4 regions of the Chitinophaga nivalis genome follow, and region 1 is predicted to be linked to each of the others. Evidence: riboswitches for the same ligand, from Rfam matches in the RefSeq annotation. Region 1 holds a riboswitch; each other region holds the start of a gene.

Evidence for each region. Region 1 has a riboswitch for cobalamin ahead of OL444_RS12040 (acyl-CoA thioesterase). Riboswitches for the same ligand answer to the same signal wherever they lie in the genome.
Region 2: another riboswitch for cobalamin. It lies ahead of OL444_RS08680 (DUF1852 domain-containing protein); the one in region 1 lies ahead of OL444_RS12040 (acyl-CoA thioesterase).
Region 3: another riboswitch for cobalamin. It lies ahead of OL444_RS18660 (DUF5074 domain-containing protein); the one in region 1 lies ahead of OL444_RS12040 (acyl-CoA thioesterase).
Region 4: another riboswitch for cobalamin. It lies ahead of OL444_RS13575 (TonB-dependent receptor); the one in region 1 lies ahead of OL444_RS12040 (acyl-CoA thioesterase).

Annotation. Positions count from the first base shown of each region.
Region 1 is NZ_JAPDNR010000001.1:2,939,785-2,945,273, reverse strand. It holds gene OL444_RS12045 (PepSY-associated TM helix domain-containing protein) at 21-1,244, opposite strand; gene OL444_RS12040 (acyl-CoA thioesterase) at 1,789-2,172, opposite strand; cobalamin riboswitch at 2,496-2,684, opposite strand; gene OL444_RS12035 (glycoside hydrolase) at 2,785-4,290, opposite strand; gene OL444_RS12030 (amidohydrolase family protein) at 4,911-5,489, shown strand, end outside.
Region 2 is NZ_JAPDNR010000001.1:2,107,933-2,113,421, forward strand. It holds gene OL444_RS08670 (inclusion body family protein) at 7-579, opposite strand; gene OL444_RS08675 (Lrp/AsnC family transcriptional regulator) at 2,010-2,495, opposite strand; cobalamin riboswitch at 2,634-2,815, shown strand; gene OL444_RS08680 (DUF1852 domain-containing protein) at 3,000-4,052, shown strand; gene OL444_RS08685 (methionine synthase) at 4,079-5,107, shown strand; gene OL444_RS08690 (bile acid:sodium symporter family protein) at 5,159-5,489, shown strand, end outside.
Region 3 is NZ_JAPDNR010000001.1:4,713,819-4,719,307, forward strand. It holds tRNA gene OL444_RS18645 (tRNA-Arg) at 111-184, shown strand; gene OL444_RS18650 (DoxX family protein) at 413-781, opposite strand; gene OL444_RS18655 (winged helix-turn-helix transcriptional regulator) at 913-1,269, shown strand; cobalamin riboswitch at 1,552-1,776, shown strand; gene OL444_RS18660 (DUF5074 domain-containing protein) at 2,112-3,455, shown strand; gene OL444_RS18665 (hypothetical protein) at 3,680-3,994, shown strand; gene OL444_RS18670 (hypothetical protein) at 4,073-4,486, opposite strand; gene OL444_RS18675 (hypothetical protein) at 4,524-5,024, opposite strand; gene OL444_RS18680 (TonB-dependent receptor) at 5,351-5,489, opposite strand, start outside.
Region 4 is NZ_JAPDNR010000001.1:3,304,098-3,309,586, reverse strand. It holds gene OL444_RS13575 (TonB-dependent receptor) at 1-1,500, opposite strand, end outside; cobalamin riboswitch at 1,614-1,820, opposite strand; gene OL444_RS13570 (nuclear transport factor 2 family protein) at 1,953-2,402, shown strand; gene OL444_RS13565 (alpha/beta hydrolase) at 2,479-3,375, opposite strand; gene OL444_RS13560 (AraC family transcriptional regulator) at 3,483-4,358, opposite strand; gene OL444_RS13555 (DinB family protein) at 4,471-4,974, shown strand; gene OL444_RS13550 (dihydrofolate reductase family protein) at 5,030-5,489, opposite strand, start outside.

The DNA.
Region 1 (5,489 bases):
CTGTTTTCAGGCAGCTGGCATTACACCTGTGGTACAGGGCGTGCAACAGCAGCTTTTGTTTTTACAGCTACAGGTTTCTTCTTCTTTTTCCGTTTGCCCCACCATACCAGGAAACCGGTTATCGGCAGGGTAGCACCGATAAGGCTGGCAAAGAAGGCGGCAAATTTTCCGGGTAATCCCAGTATGCTACCCACATGGATATCGTAGTTCATGCGTCGCAGTTTGTCTCCAAAGCCGGCTTGCGCATAAGGCACTTCATCTCCTTTCAGTTCCGCAAGGGTATACTGATCAAACGCATAACGCTCATGATTGTAATATTGTCCTTTACTGGGATATACTATTACCGTAATCACGCTGGCAGCATCCGCCGAATCCGGGAAACTCATATAAAAGCCGCTGGAAGCCGGATGCTTCTCTGCTACCTTGTCCCACGCCAGGTCCATAGACTGTGCCGGGGTGTATTTTTTATGAGGGGCCTGCAGCGTATCGGAAACCGGCCGACTATCTTTAGATATTGATTTACCACCGGTAGTGGTCCAATACACTCCTTTACTCCACCAGTCCAATCCCCACACCATACCTGTCATACCAATGGCCAGCAATACCAGCAATCCGTAGAAACCCAGTACATTGTGCAGGTCGTAGTTCACCCGTTTGAAACTGGCGCCCCACTTGATTTTAAAGCTTTGTTCGCGGGTATTTTTATTCCATTTTTTAGGCCACCATAATACCAGACCGCTGATCAGGGTAATAACACATATCAGGGTACTGTAATTGATGATAGGACGGCCTATTTTATATGGCAGCCACAGGAAGCGGTGTCCGTTGAGTATCCAGCGGAAAAAGTCCGCTTCACCCGGCTTACGGGTTTCTTTGCTGATTACTTCGCCGGTATAGGGATTTATTTTCAGGGAAGATCCACCTCTTCTGCTACCGACATTGGTTTCAATCGCCCGGCCTTCGCGGTAAAGCATATAGCCCGGCTTTTTACCAGGGTACTCCTTATCCACAATTTCCATAATACGGGAGGGAGATATCACAGCTTTACCTGGCTGTGTAGCCACCACGGTACGTGGTTCGAGGATACCGGTAATTTCTTCATTAAATACCCAAATGCAGCCGGTGATACAGATGATCACAACGATGATACCTGATATCAGTCCCAGCCAAAGGTGCAGCCAGGCAGAAATACGATAGAATAAGGACCGGGAACCGGGTTTATGTGCTGGTTTTGGTTTTTTCATCAGTATTTCATTTTAGCAGTAAAAACGTAGGAAACAGTTATCTCACAGATGCCGGCTATCTTATTAGCACTACCTGGCAACAGGGCAAGGGTGTAATAATTGTTTATCAGTCGTTTTTTCTTCGTATGCATTTTTTTGAATGATATTATAATAATACTTTACGGATAACGCGATTGGCTATACTCAGGGAACAGGCAGGAATATCCGGTATCGTTTATTTCCTGATTTCACGTTGCAGTAATACTTCCCGCAGATGAAGCACCGGTTTTCATCCGGTGATCAGTGCACAAAAGTATTTGAATATTCACGGAATCATTTTCGATATCGGGAAATTTTTAGCGTGCGGAATGGGATATATTTTCCGCATTGATGTAGGGGTGGTGCTGGTTACAGGCGCTTCAACTTATCGTGAAAGGGATCTATCAGGGGGTTTTAACGGATTCAATTCCGGGCCGGATTCCGCTGCTGCTGGTCAGCAGGGCGGAAAACCGGCCTGATAGGGAATTGCAAATAAAAGGGATGCGCTATTAAACGCAGCCCCGGGTTATAGGACTTTCACAGGTTTTTTCTGGTCATCAATGGCCACAAAGGTGAACGTTCCGGAGATCGCCAGCTCTCTCACATCCGAATACATCTCTTCAATAAAAATCTCTACCGATACTTTCAGACTGGTATTGCCTACCTTGGTTACTCTGCCAATCAGCTCAATGATGGTACCGGCAGGAATTGGCTTGGTAAAATCAATCCGGTCAGATGAAACGGTGACTACTTTTTTACGGGTAAAGCGGGTAGCGGTAATAAAGGCTACTTCATCCATCAGGTACATCGCAGTACCACCAAACATGGTATCATAATGGTTGGTGCTTTCCGGGAAGATCGCTTTGAAAATGCGTGTTTCTGATGCCTGGATACGTTCTTCTATTGTCATGTTTCCGATGGTTTGATAAACGAATAAATAATATTTTATCCTGCTATACAGCAGGTATTAACGGAAAAGCCTATACGCTTTTCCGCAATAGTTTTGCTGAATGATATACAAACCGTCAGGGCAACTGCCAATCGTCACCGGCAGGCCATGTGGCTACCCGATTATCATTCAGTCAGGGACAGTGTTTCATGTGGAAGTATCAATGAAGGAAGGCATACCAACAGATAGGTATCATCTGTCAGCATTTACGTGACGGCTGTAGTATACAACCAGGCGTCACTATTATCCTGTGCATTGACACCGCTTCAGTCCACGAAAGCATTGTCAAAAAACAAATAAGGCAGGTATCCTGGCTCGCAGCATTTTATTCGTTCTTCTCATCCTCTCGGACAATGAACATGGAGGAATAAAATCGGGTAGCTGCTTACAGTTGCGGGACAGCCCATGATTTACACATGGTTCCCTTTTAATGCTTTTGCGCGGCAAAAGCAACCTTTATCTGTAAAGAGTGGCACAAATATACACATTAAAACATTACGCAACGGCCCGAAGTGCATACAGTGAATTACTATATGCACTTCGGGCCGTTGCGTACTATATAAAAAATCGTGGTTATTGCTGTTTGCCGGTGAAGGTAATTACGCTGCGCGGAGGCGCTACCACATCGATGGTACCATCTGCGTTGGCAGCCTGCGGTGTACCCTGTGCCCAGCGGGCAGCTCCTTCTGCCGTCAGATAGGAAGTTAAGGAACCTGCACGGAAACCTTTCAGCTGCAGGTGGCAATTCACAGCATCTCCGGTGGTATTGGTCATCACCACGGTGAAGTTACCGGTCTGCGGCTCTTTGTAAGCCGACATCTGCACATTGGCGTTGCTGTTGCTAACACCGATACGTACATAACCCGGATGGATAAAGCGGGAGTATTGTCCCATTACATCGTATGTTTTAGGATATTCCAGTTTACCATCAGCCGTTGTACCAATGAGTGATTCATTGTTACGGATAGCCAGCATTCCCAGCCAGTAAACAAAAGCATTCACATTACACTCTGCCAGGAATTTATGCATGCTGGTCGCAAAGGCCAGTCCTTCCGTCATGCTGTTATCATAGATACCATTATCGTCGCTGATTTCTGTGAGCCAGATAGACTTACCCTGTGTGTTGAAAGTCCAGGGTGCAGGACGTTGGTTGTAGCGGGGCTTTTTAGAGATCATCAGTCCCGGCAGATCTACGATTTCCGGATAACCATGTCCGGCAAAGATATCTACCTGACTGGCATCTATACCGGATAAAAAGCCCTGTGCAGTACCCCACGCTGCATTTTCAGAAGCGATGATTTTTGTTTGGAGTCCATTCGCCTGTAAGGCAGGCCGCAGGTTGTTGGTAATAAATTCACCCAGGTGTTTGCTGTCCCAGTAAGAAGCATCCCAGTCAGATACAACGTTCTCCGGTTCGTTGGTAGGAGAGATCGCGTAGAAGTCGATACCCTGTTGCTGATACGCTTTTACAAAACCCGCCAGGTATTTGGCGAAGTTGGAAGAGCAGCAGTTGAAGTTAAGCCCATTGAACCATTTCGCATTGATCACCGCATTGGTTTTCATATACAACGGCGGTGTCCAGGCACTGGCAATAGCTACCGGTACATTATATCTTTCTTTTACTTTCTTCAATATCCACAATTGCCCTACCTGTTCGCGTGCATCTTCGCTGAGATTTTTGTAGGCAGCGCTGTTGGGATCCATGTTGATATCCGCGCCGGCTGGCAGAATGGTGACCTTACCTGTTTGTGCATCAAAAGGGAAAGTATGCAATACCTTGCTGCGTATAATAGACAGCTGCAACCCGCTGTTGCCGAAGAGCCGCTCCATCACTGTGTCGCGGTTGGCCGATTCAAAAAATGGCATGATACGTCCACCGAAAGTACCAAAACCTTCCATCCGCTGATAGGTTTTATCCCAGTCGAGGGTAACACCCGCTGCTTGCTGCGCCAGTGCGGTACCGGCATGTACGGCCCGGTTATCGTCTTTGTTTACAGTATCCTGTACTGGTTTGGAACAGGCGCTAACAGCCAATAGCATAGCTATAGCAATGCCGGATTGCTTCCATTGATGCTTCATTGTTTACTGATGTGTTTATAGATTAAAGGATAGTATAAACGGGTTTGTGTTTACAGGATATCTTGTTCACCGTACTTGTTCACTGATTGATATATACTTATCGGGATCCAATTTCCGGATTTTTCCCGGAGTATAGCTGGGTTAATAATAAGTTTAAAATTTATTAATACAATAGTACCCGAAATACCCGTCCGGGTTTCTCTCGTCTCTCACAGGCAGCCAGCACTTTAATTTACAAAATGTTATTTGTAATACATATCACCACGCAAAAAAAATCACCCCTTTTCTAAAAAGCCACCTTTTCCATTTATCCTTTTTATGTTTTTCTTAAGAAGAAAAAAAATACACCGGCACTTGTTATCCTGTATTCGGGTATGGATAGAACAACCGTTTATGCCTGCATAAAACGGGTGGTTACCACTCATAACAATTACCATATTTTTTGCAATAGCTACCCAATGAATTAGCGGGTATAACGTTGACGATGAACGCCTGAGCATAGAAATTATTGTTATCAGAAAAGATAGGGGTCAGCCATCTGCTTCGTGTCATTATCCTTGAAACGCGATAGTCAAATATCTGCATAACCTACACGATGAGTTTCGTTAAAACCACATGACATGACAAGCTTCTTATTCTTAAACACGCGTACAGAAAAGCCCGCCGGAAGCCCGCTTACTGCCTCTCCCATCCGCACCGGCATGGCCGGTACCTTACTGAAAAGATATGCGTTACCGTTATGCCTGTCTTTTTTATCTGCCATTCACTATGCCCAGGCACAAACTACTTTTCCGGTCAATGGTGTCGCCTCACCACGGGAAGGATGTTATGCCTTCACCCATGCGACCATTGTAAAAGATGCGCAGAACACCCTCCCGGATGCCACCCTCGTGATCCGCGAAGGAAAAATCACGCAGGTAGCCGCAGCGGCTACGATTCCCGCAGATGCGGTAGTGGTAGACTGCCAGGGGAAATACATCTACCCTTCCCTCATAGACATCTACAGCAACTATGGCCAGGATGCAGCACCACCGGCACGCAGGGTCACCAATGTATTCGCCCAGCTGCCTCAGTTCCTGTCCAACAAAAAAGGCGCCTACAACTGGAACCAGGCGATCCAGAGTGAAGTCAATGCAGCCGCTTTATTCCAGGTCAACAACAGCCAGGCTGCCACTTTAAGAAGTGCCGGTTTTGGCACC
Region 2 (5,489 bases), 830 kb from region 1:
AGCGGCTTATTGTACCTGAATGGTTGGATCCCAGTAGAAGTAGCCATAAAGTACCTGATTCTCCCCGGATGCATCCAGCTCATATAGCGCCAGATAGATGGTGAAGACTTCAGTGCCTTTACTTTTTATCTTGGAATCAAATGAATAAAATGTGAGGGGGGTAGTTAATGGGGGAACACTATTGGGTGATGAAGGCACTACTGAACCAGTCCTGGTGATCGTATTTGTCAGAAAAGGGTTAAATACATTCACTGAGTCGTTGCCTTTTATTTTATAGACAATAACAGCATTTTCTGAATTACCGGAAACAGTCGTTGCCCTGAAAGAAACGGTATCTTGTAAATTTGCCTTGAAGGTAATATTCCCCGGGCCAGGTTCCGACACGAAGTGATCATAAGGGCATCTCATGGTGACACCCTGGTTGTAATGAATAGGCTGTGGTTTGTCCGGGTCCTGACTTGGATTGGGATTGAGGGACTTAATTTGTTCGACGTCAACGATTGTTAATACACTGATGTTGTTAACTACCGATCTTTGAGCAGTTCTTGAATGCTCGGGAGCTTGCGCTGTGTTTGACATATGAGGTGATGTTAAAGTTTTACCTACTCTGTTCTGGCTTTTCGGTATCCGCCATTGATTATATATATGTATATCAGAAAAGAATGCTGATCATCTCCGGAAAGAGAAGTCAAATGTGAGTAGATAACACCCGGAATGGGATAATATTGGTCAGTTAGTGTCCTTTTAAATGGTGCATTGATGTTATGGTATTTGAGGGTTGGGAATGAGGTTAGGAACTGGTTATTTGAGATCGTAAGTTTTTACGCTAATAGATAACAGCGCTTAATTTGATTTTGTTCATGAATGAGAAAAAATTTCAAAAAAAATTCTAATACAGAATGTAAGCATTCCTTATTATTATCTTGTTGATATGATTTGAATTTGTCTATGGTATTTGCGTTGTAAGCATGTCGCTCCTGGTCGCAAAGTGTTTTGTTATTGGCCCGGGTATTTTCTTGCGTTGTTTTAAAGGGCTGATACTGGTGCGGTTGCTCAATCCCAGACAATCTGCCCCCTAAGGATACATTCTTGCGACGGATGTAAATGGTTGCGGAGTTTGTGCATTTAATGACCTCAAAAAAGGGAAACACTAAGCGATTATGATCAACTGCTCACTATACTTATATCGCAAAACATACCTTTTTGAATTGATATTATGAGAAGCATATTGAAGCTGCCATATGGAAATTGCCAGGGCCATCGAATCTGGATGCTACCGCACCAGTTCTCTGGTTCGGTAGGTTGAAACCCATCTGCGAAGCTTGATATAAATTTATTGTAACGGATATAGAAAAATTGGAGAAAGGATTTTGCAGGAGTGAAATAAATACAATCATAACCAGTAAGCTCTCTCGGGGGAGTGATCCCAATCCTGACAATAATTTCAATTTAAAATTATCAAGTGAAACATGATTGCTTCTTAGATAACCTATCGTCTATTGGTGAATGTTTTTTTGAATTTTGACCACTACACATATGGGGATTTCTTAAACGTTGAGGAGCCTCTTTGTTAATATATTGTTGATTTCCTGAGAAGGATATTTATCGCATAGGGTATTTATCAAACGGTGCAAGCATTGAGAAAATATCGTCACTAATACTTGTGTTATCCTCTAATGTTTTGGTTGTTTTCACTCCTTCAATTAATTTAATGGGGTAAGGAATCAAAAATCAAAGGAAGTTTTTTGCGGACTACGAGGGACAACTTTCGAACCTTCTGATAGATGATCTATCTAAAATTGAGGATTTTTGTAAAGGACATCGACATCTTATAGATCAACGACATTCAGCTAAGCATTTTTACAAACATCTTCAACCCTAAAACTTTTAATTGCGCTTTGAGAATAAATAATTTGGTTACCACTGCACTCATACACTTGCATCCAATAATAAATAAATCTTAAATTTTCAAAATTTATTGTACCCATTAACCCAAACTTCTGTCACTATTAAAAGCAGAAATTATGCGAATTCTTGATCTCCGACATAACGAAGGTACTGTGCGCGCTGCCAATACTTTTTACTGAACCTAGTTTATTAAATACGAAATCCTGGTAATGCTTCATGTCACGGGCAAACACTTTTAGAAAAAAATCATAATCTCCAGAGATATTATAGCATTCAACTACCTCGTCAATCTTGAGAATATCCGCCACAAAACTATGTCCGATTTCCCGGTCATGTTGTTTTAGCTTGATATTGCAAAATACAATAAATCCCTGGTTGAATTTTTCCGGGTTGAGCAGTGCAATATATTTTTTGATGTAGCCATTGTTTTCCAGTCGTTTGACCCGTGCAACGACAGGCGAGGATGACAGATTAACTTCCTCGGCCAGCTCTTTAATCGTCCGGCTCGAATCATTCGTCAATAGCTTTAATAGTTTCAGATCGATCTCATCTAGTTGGTCCATAGCATAAATAACTTTAATGGCCATAAAAATAAAAAAATTACAGCATAAATAGCTAAAAGTAGTTTCAAATACGGCATTTTTTACTTAATTCTTGGTATTTAATAAGTTTTTATGGTCAAAAACATAACTTTGACAGCAATTTAATACTTCTGTTCTTTTCATATTTCAACAATCAGGAAAGGTTTTACTTAGCGGTGAATTAAAAGGGAATCGTGTGCAAATCACGAGCTGTCGCGCAACTGTAAGTAACACAACAGGGCTTTACAATAGTGGTCACTGCGAAAGCGGGAAGGCTGGTAAAAGCTGTTACAAGTCAGGATACCTGCCTTTGCTGTATTGGTCGATGCTTCCGCGTAAAGAGGTCATTGGTCAGATTGTACAAGTTTTAAGCCCATCAAGGCTTGATCACGCCTCTTCATGTACATATCTCTTCCTTAGGTCCTTTCTTTAGTGGTCGCAGCGTTTAATTGATAATTAAGTTAGCTATAGAATAATTGTTTTTTGAAAATAAAATAATTGCAACAACTAATGGAAGCGATCATATCAGAAAGTTCGAAAGTAAACGAACAAAAATACAGGGAAAATATTCAGAATACCATCAAGGATAATTTTGTGTTCACGCTGAAGAGTACATGTTTAGATGAAAACTATCACCCCTCAAGTCAAACGCGTCTGACAACCAATTTTGCAAACTTGGCCAGAGGAGCTAATCGCCAACAAAACTTACGTAATGCCTTAAATATGATTAACAATCGATTCAATGCATTGGCTCATTTGGATAATCCTAAAGGTGATCGTTACCTTGTAGAACTTGAAATCATCACAGTAACGATGAGTATTGGTGATAAGAATGGTATTAACAATCTGCCGTTGATTGAAGTTTTAAAAACGAATATTTTTGACCGTAAGACTAGCCAGCGTATCGAAGGTATTGCCGGAAATAATTTTTCCTCTTATGTTCGTGATTATGATTTCAGTATTTTATTGATCGAGCACAATAAAAATAAATCTAATTTTTGTATTCCTGAAAATTTTGGTGATTTGCACGGAAAACTTTACAAGTGCTTTGTGAGTTCAGCCACTTATAAAGAGCACTTTAAAATGTCTCCGATCATTTGTCTAAGTGTATCGGGCAACAAAACGTATACCCGCACTGAGTATCAGCATCAGGTTCTGGGTTTTGAGTATCTGCAGGATCAGTATTCTATCACTGATGAATATTTCTCTAAAATGGGCTTAAAAGTTCGTTTTTTCATGCCTCCGAACAGTGTGGCACCGATGGCTTTTTATCATTCCGGAGATCTGCTTGCTGATTATACTGATATTGGACTAATCAGCTCAATCAGTACGATGGAGACTTTCCAGAAGATTTATCGCCCTGAAATTTACAATGCAAATTCAGGGGCTGGGAAAATTTATCAACCTAGTCTTAAACACGAAGATTATTCACTGACCCGCGTGGTTTATGACCGTGAAGAGCGCAGCCGACTGGCTGTTGAACAGGGTAAATATGCTGAAGAGCATTTCATTAAACCTTACCAGGATATTCTTGAGCAGTGGGCTGCTAAATTCGCTAATTAATAAATCAAAGAAAATAAGAAACAACAATGGAAAAACTATTACCAACCTCAATTGTAGGAAGTTTACCTAAACCAGCCTGGCTTGCACCACCTGAGAAACTTTGGTCGCCCTGGAAATTAGAAGGAGATCAGTTATTGGAAGGGAAACAAGATGCTTTGCGCATTTCTTTGCAGGAACAACAATTGGCTGGGTTAGATATCATTTGTGATGGTGAGCAAACACGCCAACATTTCGTAACCACTTTTATCGAGCATTTAAGTGGTGTAGATTTTGAAAATCGCAAAACTGTGAGAATTCGTAACCGTTATGATGCGAGTGTTCCAGTGGTTGTAGGTGATGTTGCACGTCAAAAAGCAGTTTTTGTTGAAGATGCTAAATTTTTACGTAGACAGACTAATAAGCCTATAAAATGGGCATTACCGGGACCGCTTACAATGGTAGATACCTTATATGATGACCATTACAAAAGCCGGGAAAAATTAGCGTGGGAATTTGCGAAAGCACTCAATGAAGAAGCAAGAGAGCTGCAGGATGCAGGGGTAGATATTATCCAGTTTGATGAACCTGCATTTAATGTGTTCTTTGATGAAGTGAACGATTGGGGAATGGCAGCATTAGAAAGAGCCATTGAAGGTTTACACTGCGAAACTGCAGTGCATATTTGCTATGGTTATGGAATACAAGCCAATAACGATTGGAAAAAAACATTAGGTTCAGAATGGCGTCAATACGAAGAAATTTTCCCTAAAATTCAAAAATCTAAAATTGACGTGGTGTCATTAGAATGCCACAACTCAAATGTGCCTTTAAATTTAATTGAACTTGTTCGAGGCAAAAAAATAATGGTTGGTGCAATTGATGTGGCCACCAATACTATTGAAACACCTGAAGAAGTAGCTAATACGCTACGTAAAGCGCTTGAGTTTGTAGATATTGAAAATCTTTACCCTTCTACAAACTGTGGTATGGCTCCTTTGTCCCGAAACGTGGCAAGAGGTAAGTTAATTGCTTTAAGCGCAGGAGCTGAAATTGTACGCAAAGAATTTGCGATTTAGTTATAATTGATAAATAATTTTGGATCACCGGAAAATTATAGTAGCAGCACTTTGAATAAGTTATTAGCAGTATTAAAGAAAGCAGGTTTCGATGGTTTCCTGTTAATGATAGGTACCATGATTATGCTGGCCTATTTTTTGCCTCAACCAGGCATGATCAAAGAGCCTGTTTCGCTAGAGGAGATTGCCAATGCAGGCGTGTCGTTGATTTTCTTTTTCTATGGCTTGCGGCTGAGCGTTGAGAAACTAAAAGCCGGGCTTGCCAACTGGAAAATGCACATTATCGTCCAATTAACAACTTTTTTGTTTTTTCCGCTCATTGTTTTGGTATCTCGCCCCCTGTTCGTCAACACCGACTTAGAGTTGCTTTGGTTGGGTATAT
Region 3 (5,489 bases), 1.8 Mb from region 1:
CACCAAATTTATATTTGCAAAAAAGTTGTCAAATATAAAAAGTTGAAAAATAATTTGTTAGAATCGTAAAAACTTCTACATTTGCCATCTCGAAAGAGAAAAAACAAAATGGCTTCGTAGCTCAACTGAATAGAGCATCTGACTACGGATCAGAAGGTTTCTGGTTTGAATCCAGACGAGGTCACAAAAAGAAAAGGTTTCAGCATCTGCTGGAACCTTTTTTCATTGGTGCCTGTCGCATTGCCTATATGATCCACCACTCCATTCCATTAGTTAATCCATACAAAACAAACAAGCCTCATCTGAACTCCCGCACGCATCTTTATAACCTCCTGCCGGCAAAAATCAACACTGACGATAAAGCTGATCCTTCTCCTTTACCAGGGCAGCAAAGAAGAAGGATACGTAAACATTATGCGGTAGCATTATGCACTACTTTACGCATGCTGAAATAAGAAACGAGTAACAACGTTTCAAATATCAATGGCGGCAGGATATGGCCCAAAGCATCCCCCGCAAAGGCATGTGAGGCTGCTGCGCTGAGAAATAAAACAGTAAAGCCTGCATAACCCCATTCCTTCCACGGTGTATAACGGGGAAGACTTAAAAGAATAATACCGATACATTTTCCGGTACCAATCAACAGCGGCAGAAAATCCGGATAACCCAGATGCCGTACCGTGGTCAGTACAAAATCCATTCTCATCAGATCAGTAATAGCCGTTAAAAACAGGATGACAAGAAAAATAATGGTCGTAATGCGATAAGTCCGTTTCATCATAAATTTGTTAATAATTTATATAATAACTTTAGGGTATCAAATGTATTAACACATTGAATATCAAACAATATGGCACGGCAAGGTGCGTTACGTACCTATAGGTATGTAATGATGAAAATCAATCAACTACTATGAAAGTTTTTTTGAAAAATGAAGAGAGTATAGACTTTTGTCCGGTAAGGGATGTCTTTGATCGTATCGGGAATAAATGGGCGATGATGATCGTACTTACTTTAGGACAAACCAATCATCCGATGCGCTATCACCAGGTGCAGGAAGCCATTGGCGATATTTCGCAGAAAATGCTGACGGCTACTTTGAAACACCTGCTGGAAGACGGACTGATTGCCCGGCAAATGTATCCGGAGATTCCGCCAAGAGTTGATTATTCCCTGACGGCGAAAGGAGAGAGCCTCCTGCCTCATTTATATAACCTCGCAGCATGGGCCAATGAACATATGCGGGAGCGCAGTCCTAAAGCCGGATGAATGGCTACTGCAGACTACCTGTCCGCTTTTTTTTCGTAGCAGCATTTGTACTAACGAAACCGGCAAGTGGTAATTAATTGTTGAGAATAAGTAGCCCTAACCCTTTACGGACGTAGGTTACAGGTAGGTATAGCCGATAGCGCGTATGTTTGTATAAGCAGACAGTAGGTATGTATCTTTTGAAGGCGATGCTATCCTGCCCCCTGAAAATAACTGTTGCTATCTTGCTCCCTGCAGTGTTTATTTCCTGTTTCCTGTTTGGTGATTACATATACTTACCGTACGTTTGTGACCGCAATTGGTTATACCGGTGTAGTGCCGGTATATTAAAAGGGAATCCGGTGTGAAACCGGAGCTATCCCCGTAGCTGTAATCCTGCACAACTGCCATGGCAGTTGTCGTTTTTTCGGAATTATTCTCCTCGCCACTGTTGTGCTGCGGCATAACGGGAAGGCCCCTCCGGAAAAGCAGGAAAGCCAGAAGACCTGCCAGCTGCCATTAATCATTCAGCGCTTTCGGGTGAAAGGCAAGGAATGCAAGCCAGACTATGGCTTTCTTTTCTCGTTTTATCATTTATGGCTGCGGATGACAGATCACAGGCTAATCCTGTGCACGTTTTAGTATTATAAATTTCCACGTTCATACAGTAGCTGGTATGCTGTATAGCTGTTTTGTATGTTGAAAACAGGATGAACGTTTGTTGCCTTTGTATCATGTAATTTAAAACCCTATGAGCGGACAGTAACAGTTTTACCTATTTGGCTGTAACTATAATGCAACAGATGATGATGACATATAAGTACCCTTAACCTCCCACATACTCATCTTTTAAAAAAGAGAAAATGAAAAGACATGTACTATCATGGATGAGCGCCCTTTTTTTACTGACGGTAGTATCCTGCCGTAAAAATGAAGTCCCTCCCTCATCACCAGTCAGTGAGACTGCCACACTCCGGTATAATATGGCAGTAGGGGATAGCCGCCTGCTGCAGCCGGCTCCCGGTTATCCACCCGGAAAAAATTTTAACTGGACGGTCAACGGCGAGGCAGCCGGTCATGATGCTGCTTACCGCTTTGCCGCCAAAGAACGCGGAGATTACCGCATTGTATTTACCTCAGGTGATCAACGGAATGGTGTTGATTCTGTTGTATACCAGGTAAAGGTTACCGGTAAGTATGAGAATGGATTTTTCATGCTGCACGAAGGGCAATATGCCACCAACAACGGCGACATGGCCTATTACAGCTACGACAGTAATAAGGTTACCCAGGGAGTGTATAAGCTGGAAAATCCGCTGAAGAACCTGGGGCCTACTACAGCCACCCTGCAGTTTGCCACCATCTTTAAAGGCAAAATGTATATGGTCGTAAAAGTAGGTGGACCTATGGTGGTCACGGATGCCTATACCATGAAAGAAACCGGCCGCATAGCCACCCTGCCGCAGGATGAAGGGCATGCCTTTCTGGGTATAGATAGTACCCGTGGCTTGCTGAGTGCTGCCGATGGGATTTACCGCGTTAGCCTCAGTGCTCCTGCTATTGGCGCCAAAGTGGCTGGTATCAACAGTTCCGCCGGTGATATGCTGTTATCCGGCAACTACATTTTTACCCTTACGAAAGATGATGGTATTGTAATACTGCAGGCCAGTAACTATAGCATTGTAAAAAAACATGCGAAAGGTACGATTGGCTTTGCCCGCACCAATGATGGTGCAGTATGGGCTGCCGGCGATTCGGCATTGGTGAGGATTGATCCGGTGACGTTGCAGATTACCGAAACCAAACTGCCCTTTAAAGTAACGAATGCCTGGGCATATCTCTCCTGGAGATCCGGTTCTATTACAGCCGGCAAAGCAGGCAATGTGGTATACATCGCTGCCCGGAAAGAAGCCCCCGGTATTGGTGGTATGCTCGAATATGGCGGCACTACCGTGTATCGTTATATTCCCGGTACACCGTCTTCGCTGTCAGCTCCCTTTATTACCCTGCCTGCCGGCCACTATTTCTATGGATCTGCAGTACGGTATAATGATGCGAAACAGGAACTGGTGGTTCCTACGCTCGGCGCAGAATGGGGGAACAGCAACAATAACAGATGGCTGATATATAATGCCAATACTGGTGCCCTGAAACAAACAGTTCAATATACAGGTTATTACTTTCCTGCCCTCCCGGTCTTTCATTGATTCATTTCCCCGCATTGTTTGTTATAAACCATTGATGAGAGCCGGTACTATTACCGGCTCTTTTTTTATGTCTAGCGCCATACCAGGCGTATGGGCCCGACCAGCATCATTCGTGTATTCATAGCTGTTATGTTTGCCGGCCATCAGGAGGGGAAATGTAATATGTGGTTTAAAAATTATATATTGGATCCCTGTAATGATTTTAATCCCCTAAAACCTATACTATGATTATTTATGGCCGCAGAAGTTTCTGCATGAAATCCTTTCAGCTGGCAGATATCGGTATCGCCAACGATATCCCTGACTTTGTAAAATTTGAAGTCAGACAAACGTATGTACATATTTACTGGATTCCACTTTTCCCCATTGGCAAAATATGGTGCGTTCGCAAAACGGATGATAAGCTGTATGAGGTGAATGCAGAAATATTGCCTGCACTGCAATCATTGCCACATCCGAAGGTATCCTGGGTGGCTTTCATCGGCTTAATACTGATCGGGGTACTTTTCCTGGCTTTTGTAGTAGCCGGAAGACTGTAGTTGCCTCGTTGTTTATATAAAGCCGGTACAGGGAACGACCTGCTGAAGGGCTGCCCGTACCGGCTTTATCGTAGCCTGCTATTCGAATAAAGTCAGTTCATCCCGGGTAAGGGCGTGAAAAAGATTCTGCAGCTGGTGCACGTGTACGATCGGAAGGCCATAGGGCACCAACCCGGTAGGTGCGTCTGTAAAAGGCTGGAAAACGTTGTTTTCATAGCGGATATGCACACTGTTCAGCCGGTTGTATTTAAGCGAATAAACCTTTACATCTTCTCCATACTCCGCTTCGCCCCGGATGAATCCGAACCTGGACAACAGGTATACATCCAGTACTACCGGATTGGCTTTGGCGCAGGGAATTTTACTGAGCGGCAATCCGGAATTATAAATAAATTCTTCGAATATACCTTCTACAAGGAAGGCGGTTTCCTCCATATTACGATCAAAATAAGACACGTAATTACCTATTCTGATGTCTGATGCTGTTATCATGCAATGTATACGATTGATATAATGAGTATGGCCGGTATCAGGCACACCTGGAGGCTTTTATCTGCAGTGATGCACAGAGGTCCAGTATAGTGGTGATATCATTGGCCGGTACAAAAATTACCTGTATGTCGTCGCCATAACTATCTCCGAAATAGATGGGCGCCACCTGAATATCATTGGCTGCCAACTCGCCGTTCAGCCAGTTGAAATAAGCCGTGAGATCCGGCAGTTGCTGGTTGTACGGATAATCCGGCAGGTCGTTGTCTTCAAAAATTTCCTGTACCTGTTCATGGAATTCATCCATCTTATCGGATACGGCAAAGTAATCATACAGTTCGGCTGTGAGTATAAAAGCGGTGAGTCCCTGCGGATCTACTTCCAGCAACCATAACATGTCTTCATCTGTTTCCCGGAAATAGGCTTCCGGGTCTTGTTTGGCCGTCAGGCAAATATCGGCTATCTCCGTAGCAGTTGCTGCATCAATGTGATAGCAGGTGAGGCTGTTGATTAATTGTACCAGGGCTGTTTTTTCCTTCATGACAAAACGGTTTCATTATACGGTGCGTTTGCCTGCAACCCCGCTGGTCATCACTTTGGGGGCCTGCAAACGCGGATAAATATAACAATTTTACCCGATAGTCACCCGGAGCAGGTCCCGTTAAATCATTCCGGATAAAGTACTTGCCATCGGCTTCACAGCCGTGTTATCAGTGGGTATCAGCTGCCCGGTTTCAGCTGGTTGCGTATCAGATAGAAGTACCGCTTTTTACTTAGTATCAGCGCCGCGTGGGTACCTTGTGCTATCAGTGCTCTTTTTTCCGGCACCCGGGTTAATTGTTTTTTTTGTTACGTTGCCAATCGGACCTATCTCGCTCTGTTGGCTTCGTCGCTGTTACTGGTATCCTTCTTTCTCACGGTTTTAATTTTAGTACTGCCTAATTTTTTATTGACGGAAATCCTGAAATACCGGGTATCACTGAAGGCGGTCATATCCGAAACGGAA
Region 4 (5,489 bases), 360 kb from region 1:
TAAAACGGAACCGATGCGGTTTTTACGGTAGGCAAAACCCAGGTTATATTGATGTGTATACTCCGGCTCCAGATTGATATTACCAATATCCGTGTAATACAAATCATTAAAAGTAGGCATCCGGAAAATATTCTTGTAAAAGGCCCTTATATTAAAATCCGCGCGGGAAAAGGGTTTATAGGAGAGAAAAACAGCTGGTGTCACTTCCTGTTTGGATGGGGCGGCAACGGCAGCATTGCCTACCGGCGTATTTCCTTTGACAACCCGCTCATTGACAAACGTACCCAACACGCTGGCCTGCATTTTCAACTTCCCAAATTCTCCTGCTCCGGCCAATGCTACCAGGGAAGTAAATCTCTTCGGGAATACAAAACCAGCCAGATCAGAACGCAACGTATTATACTGGAAGTCCGTCGACAAATTGATATCAATCTTTTTCGACACACTATACTTGTTGGCAATGGAACCATACCACTCCTGCTGATGAAAACTATTATCTATATGCATTAAATCCGGATCCGGATTCAGGTAGCGCATATAATCGTTGGCATACTTTGCATTCACCTGGATATCGTACCCACAGACAACATTTTTTTGAAAAGAGCCCTGCAGGAAGAAGTTCCGGTCCCATTGTCTTTGCGCACGTTTCCAGACATTATTGACGATAGCCCCTGGTATACCTCTTTCCGAATCATAGAAGTACGCTTTGGCATTCCATACCCCCCGATTGATATTACCATATAATCCACCTTCCAGCCTCCACGCATTGATATCTCCATTATGTCTGATAGCAGTGGTATCCCAGGCCACGTCCCCGGATTCAGGGAATACTCTTTTATACCGGAACGGGTAACGACCGGAAGACCTGATATATTCACTGCTGATGGAATAGTTTATATTTTTATTCAACTTCCGCTCCAGTAATACGGAGGGATTGATTAAATCAAACGAACCTGTTTTTAAAACGCCCTTGAAGTTGGTGTTTTTGGCAGAATCGAAGACCGGCTTTCTGCTCCGCAGATAGATACTACCGGAAGATCCGTAATCTCTTGCTGGTTGAAAAATTTCACTTTTCTGACCATTGTACATAGAGATGGATTCAATGTTATCCATTGAAAACTTTCCCAGATCTATCTGTCCGTTTTGTGCGTTACCTAACTGAATACCATCGTAGAATACGCCCATATGGTTAGTCCCCATACTGCGCATATCCACAGTTTTCAGTCCGCCTATTCCGCCATAATCCTTTACCTGCACACCTGCGAAATAGCGTATGGCATCTGCTACAGAAAAACTGTTTAAACTTTTTAAGTTATCGCCGGATAGTTTTTGCGAAGGAATCACTTCTTTATATACAGATGTATAAATAGTAACTCCCCGTAAAGTCTTCACCTTACCGGTATCCACTGGTGTAGTGTTGCGATAGGTTTGCTGTCCGTACAGGTTGGTGCAAATAAATGCTAAAAACGTTATTGGCAACGTTTTTAATGCGTTTGACATACAGGTTAATAGTTGGATTTGTCTGATAGCCTACCAGATGACATACGAAAACAAAAGACCCCGAAATAATTTCAGTGCAAGTTGTATTCAAAGCCTCATCCTCGAAAGCTTTAAAAAATTTAGCTGCATTGGCAGGTCTCCTGGCTTGTTCTCACTTTAGACGGCCTTCCCATTTTTATTCACTAAAAACAGTGGCGAGTAGATGTCAAAGTGTTGTAATAGAACTTACAGTAGCGGGACTGCTCAGGATTTCCACCTGATTCCCTATTAATTCTAACATTGTGAAATTTATGTTAAAAACCAATTGCGGCGTAATATTACGACAAATAATTGATAAAGAAGGAAGAAGTTAAAATATATATGAAAAGCGTAGCAGGCATATACAACCATATTTTAAGCCGCTTAACACAATATCTGTTGCATGCCAGTCTTCCATACCTATATTTATAGGTATGAAATCCTTCTATATTTTCACATTATTATTGCTATCAGGCACCTGGTGTTTTAGTCAGACAAAACAAGATAGCATCGCCATCAAACAAGCCGCACTCGATTATATCGAATCACAGCATACACCGAATCCGGCGCAGATGGAAAGGGCATTACACCCCAGGATGGTGAAGCGTACATTTTGGAAAGATAAAGCCACCAACAAAGATTATCTCCGGGAAACATCTACCGAATCTATGGTACTACTGGCAGAAAGCTACAATAGGAACAAAGATAAATTTCCACCTGTACCTAAGAAAGAAGTGAAACTGCTGGATGTTTCAGACAGAACAGCGTCCCTTAAACTGATCGCAGATGACTGGATCGACTATATGCACCTTGTTAAGTTGAATGGAACCTGGAAAATTATTAATGTGCTTTGGCAATATAATGATAGCTCGCAGCATAAGTAATCGTATACCGTAAAGGTCCGTATGCCTGATGATCCGGCATACGGACCTTTGCTTCATTTGTATTACCGGCACCTGATCAACAGGATCTACCTCCGGTTAAAGCCATCATAAACTCCCCTGCTTTTTTTATAGCCTCTTTTCCTTCCGGCAACAGCGCATGCCACAAGGGAAAGTTATGGATCATCCGGGGCCAGACTTCCAACCTTACATGTACGCCTGCCATAGCTGCATTGTGTGTAAACGTCAGGGCTTCACTCAACATCTCCTCTGCTTCTCCCACGATCACATACACCGGCGCGATACCATGAACAGCTGCATAAACAGGGGAAGCCACCGGCAGCTCCGGATGAGCGCCGCCCAAATACGCGGCAGCCTGTCTTTCAATCACGCTACGGCTTACAATCGGATCTATGCCTTCTCTGGTTCTGTAGGTGGCGCCACTTTGTCCTAAGTCTATCCATGGAGATATCAGGATACCGCCGGCTGGCATTGGTACGCCTCTGTCCCGCGCGAAAAGCAATACATTGATAGTCGCATTGCCTCCCGCAGAATCGCCGCCAATAATAATATTTTCGGCCTTATATCCTTGCTCCAGCAACCATAGATATCCCTCAAATATATCTTCCAGGGGTTGCGGAAACGGATGCTCAGGTGCTAATCGGTAATCCAGGGCGAAGGTTTTCATTTTCCCCGCTCTCCCCAGTTCACTGATTTCTCCCCGATGTGTTGCCGGGCTGCCAATCAGAAATGCACCACCATGTATATAGTACAGCACATGGGTATCGCTGGCACCGGGGGCCATCGTCCATTCACCGGTTAGATTTCCGACGGATACGGTTTCATAAATAATATCAGCAGCCACAGGTAAGGTGGCATACATTTTAGCTGCGGCAATACGTAGTTCAACGATGGGTGCATGCAGATCCAGGTGCTTCTTAAAGTAATCCCTGGCGATTTTCAAACCTTCTTTCATACTGTTATTGTTTTAGTATTTATAACAGCAAATCTCGGATGACAACCACCCTGCCTGTTAGAAAATAACCGGCCAACATTGGTACTTTTCATTCCAAAATATCAAGGTTACCTGTTCAGATATTTTTCGTGCATGCGTTTACGATATGCAGCGGGCGATACGCCTTCCTGTTTTTTAAACTGACGGGAGAAATAAGAAAAGTCCTTAAACCCCAGCTGATCGCTAATATCACCGATTGGCAGGTTACAATAAACCAACATCCGTTTTGCCTCTATCAGGCCCCGATCGCGGATCATCTCCCCTGCCGTCTTACCCGTTAACTGCCGGACAATTTTATTGAGATAATTGGCAGATATATGCAGCTTATCTGCATAAAAGGTTAACGGCGTCGCTTCCCTATAATGTTGCGCTATCAGTTTCTTAAACCTTTTAAGCAAGACCACCTGAAAAGTGTCTTTCAATGCTACGGGATCATTGTGCATGAATCGCTGAATACGATTCAGTAAAACAAACAGTAAGCCATTGATGATTAAAGGCACTTTCACTGGCCGGTCCAGCTCTGCTGTCAGCGGATCAATAATCGCACGCAACTCCTGTTGCATGCTTTCGTCTAAACATAGATATGGTTTAGTGAAGCTATCCTCCAGAAAAGTAAGTTCAAAAACAGATTCCTGTGTATGATGTGCCAGCAGGAATTGCTCGGTGAAAGCGATACTATAACCTTTTACCTTTTCCGGTGTATGCAACAGGTGAATCTGACCAGGAGCAGTGATTAGCAGTGTACCTGTTTGAATAAAGATATCGTGATAATCGATAGTATGTGTAAAGGTTCCCTCCGTGACCCAGATGATTTCATAAAAATCATGTTTGTGCGGCCATTGCAAATCTTTTGGCCACGACAGGTCCTCAAATCGTTCCAATCGAAAAAAATGCGCCAGTGTTTTATGGGAAGGAAAGTCTTCCATCTTATAAGTTGGAATCATGGCATGCATACAATTATCCAACAAACATAAATCATTGGTGGGACATCAAAACGGAACCACCTCCCCGGCTATTCGTACCATTTAATTATTTAACTTTAGCTAAAACCACTTTATGATATTGCAATACCTTACAGGCGAATTCGAACATGAAGTAAACAACACGCGTAAATTATTACAGGCGGTTCCCGAAAAAGACCTCGGTTATAAGCCTTCCGCCGTTTCCTGGACGATGGGAGAACTTGCCCAGCATATTGCCACCATTTATTACTGGTATGTGGGCACATTGACCAAAGATGTGTACGACCTGGCTACAGATCATCTGGAACGGGGAGACACCAATGACATCCAGGCTACACTGGCCCTTTTTGAAAACAATGTTGAAAAAGCAAGGGCTGCATTAGCGACGCTTACAGAGGAAAAACTGCTGGAAAACTGGACGATGAAAGCAGGAGAAAAAGTACTCCTGGGTCCTATGCCCAGAGGCATTGTATCGCGTGGATTTCTTTTTAATCATATCTATCACCACCGGGGCGAATTGATTGTTTACCTGCGTGCAACGGGCAATAAAGTGCCGGGTTTGTATGGCCCTACCTACGAACAAAGTGGCAAAATGTAAATCTCATCCAATATCTAAAGAGGGGGCCGTCTTCTCAGACGTCCCCCTCTTTAGATCAACTATTAGCGATTAGCTGTTTTTCCGGTTCGTATGTCAATTCCACAACGCCTGATTTAAATACGCGTGTGCCGGTCAATATCAGTCCCACGCGTCCTTTCAAGGCTTCAAATAACGGCTTTCCGCTACCCAATGCCACCGGGTGAACAGATATTTTATAGATATCAATAAGGCCCAGGTTGATGAACGTCTTAATCAGACCAGCACCACCGTACAACCAGATATCCTTTCCGTTTTCTTGCTTTATGGCGGTTACTTTGCTGACAATATCATCTGCAATGAAAGTCGCTTTTTCGGCTGTTCGGTCTTGCTTTGAAAAAACAAATTTGTGCTTAGCATGTATTCCCTGCCACATTGCCTTTTCTGCCGGACTGGTATTTTCATCCGGTTGAAAATTTCCCCACGCATCATAACTCACTCTCCCATAGAATATCGTATCAATGCTCTCTATGAAGGCA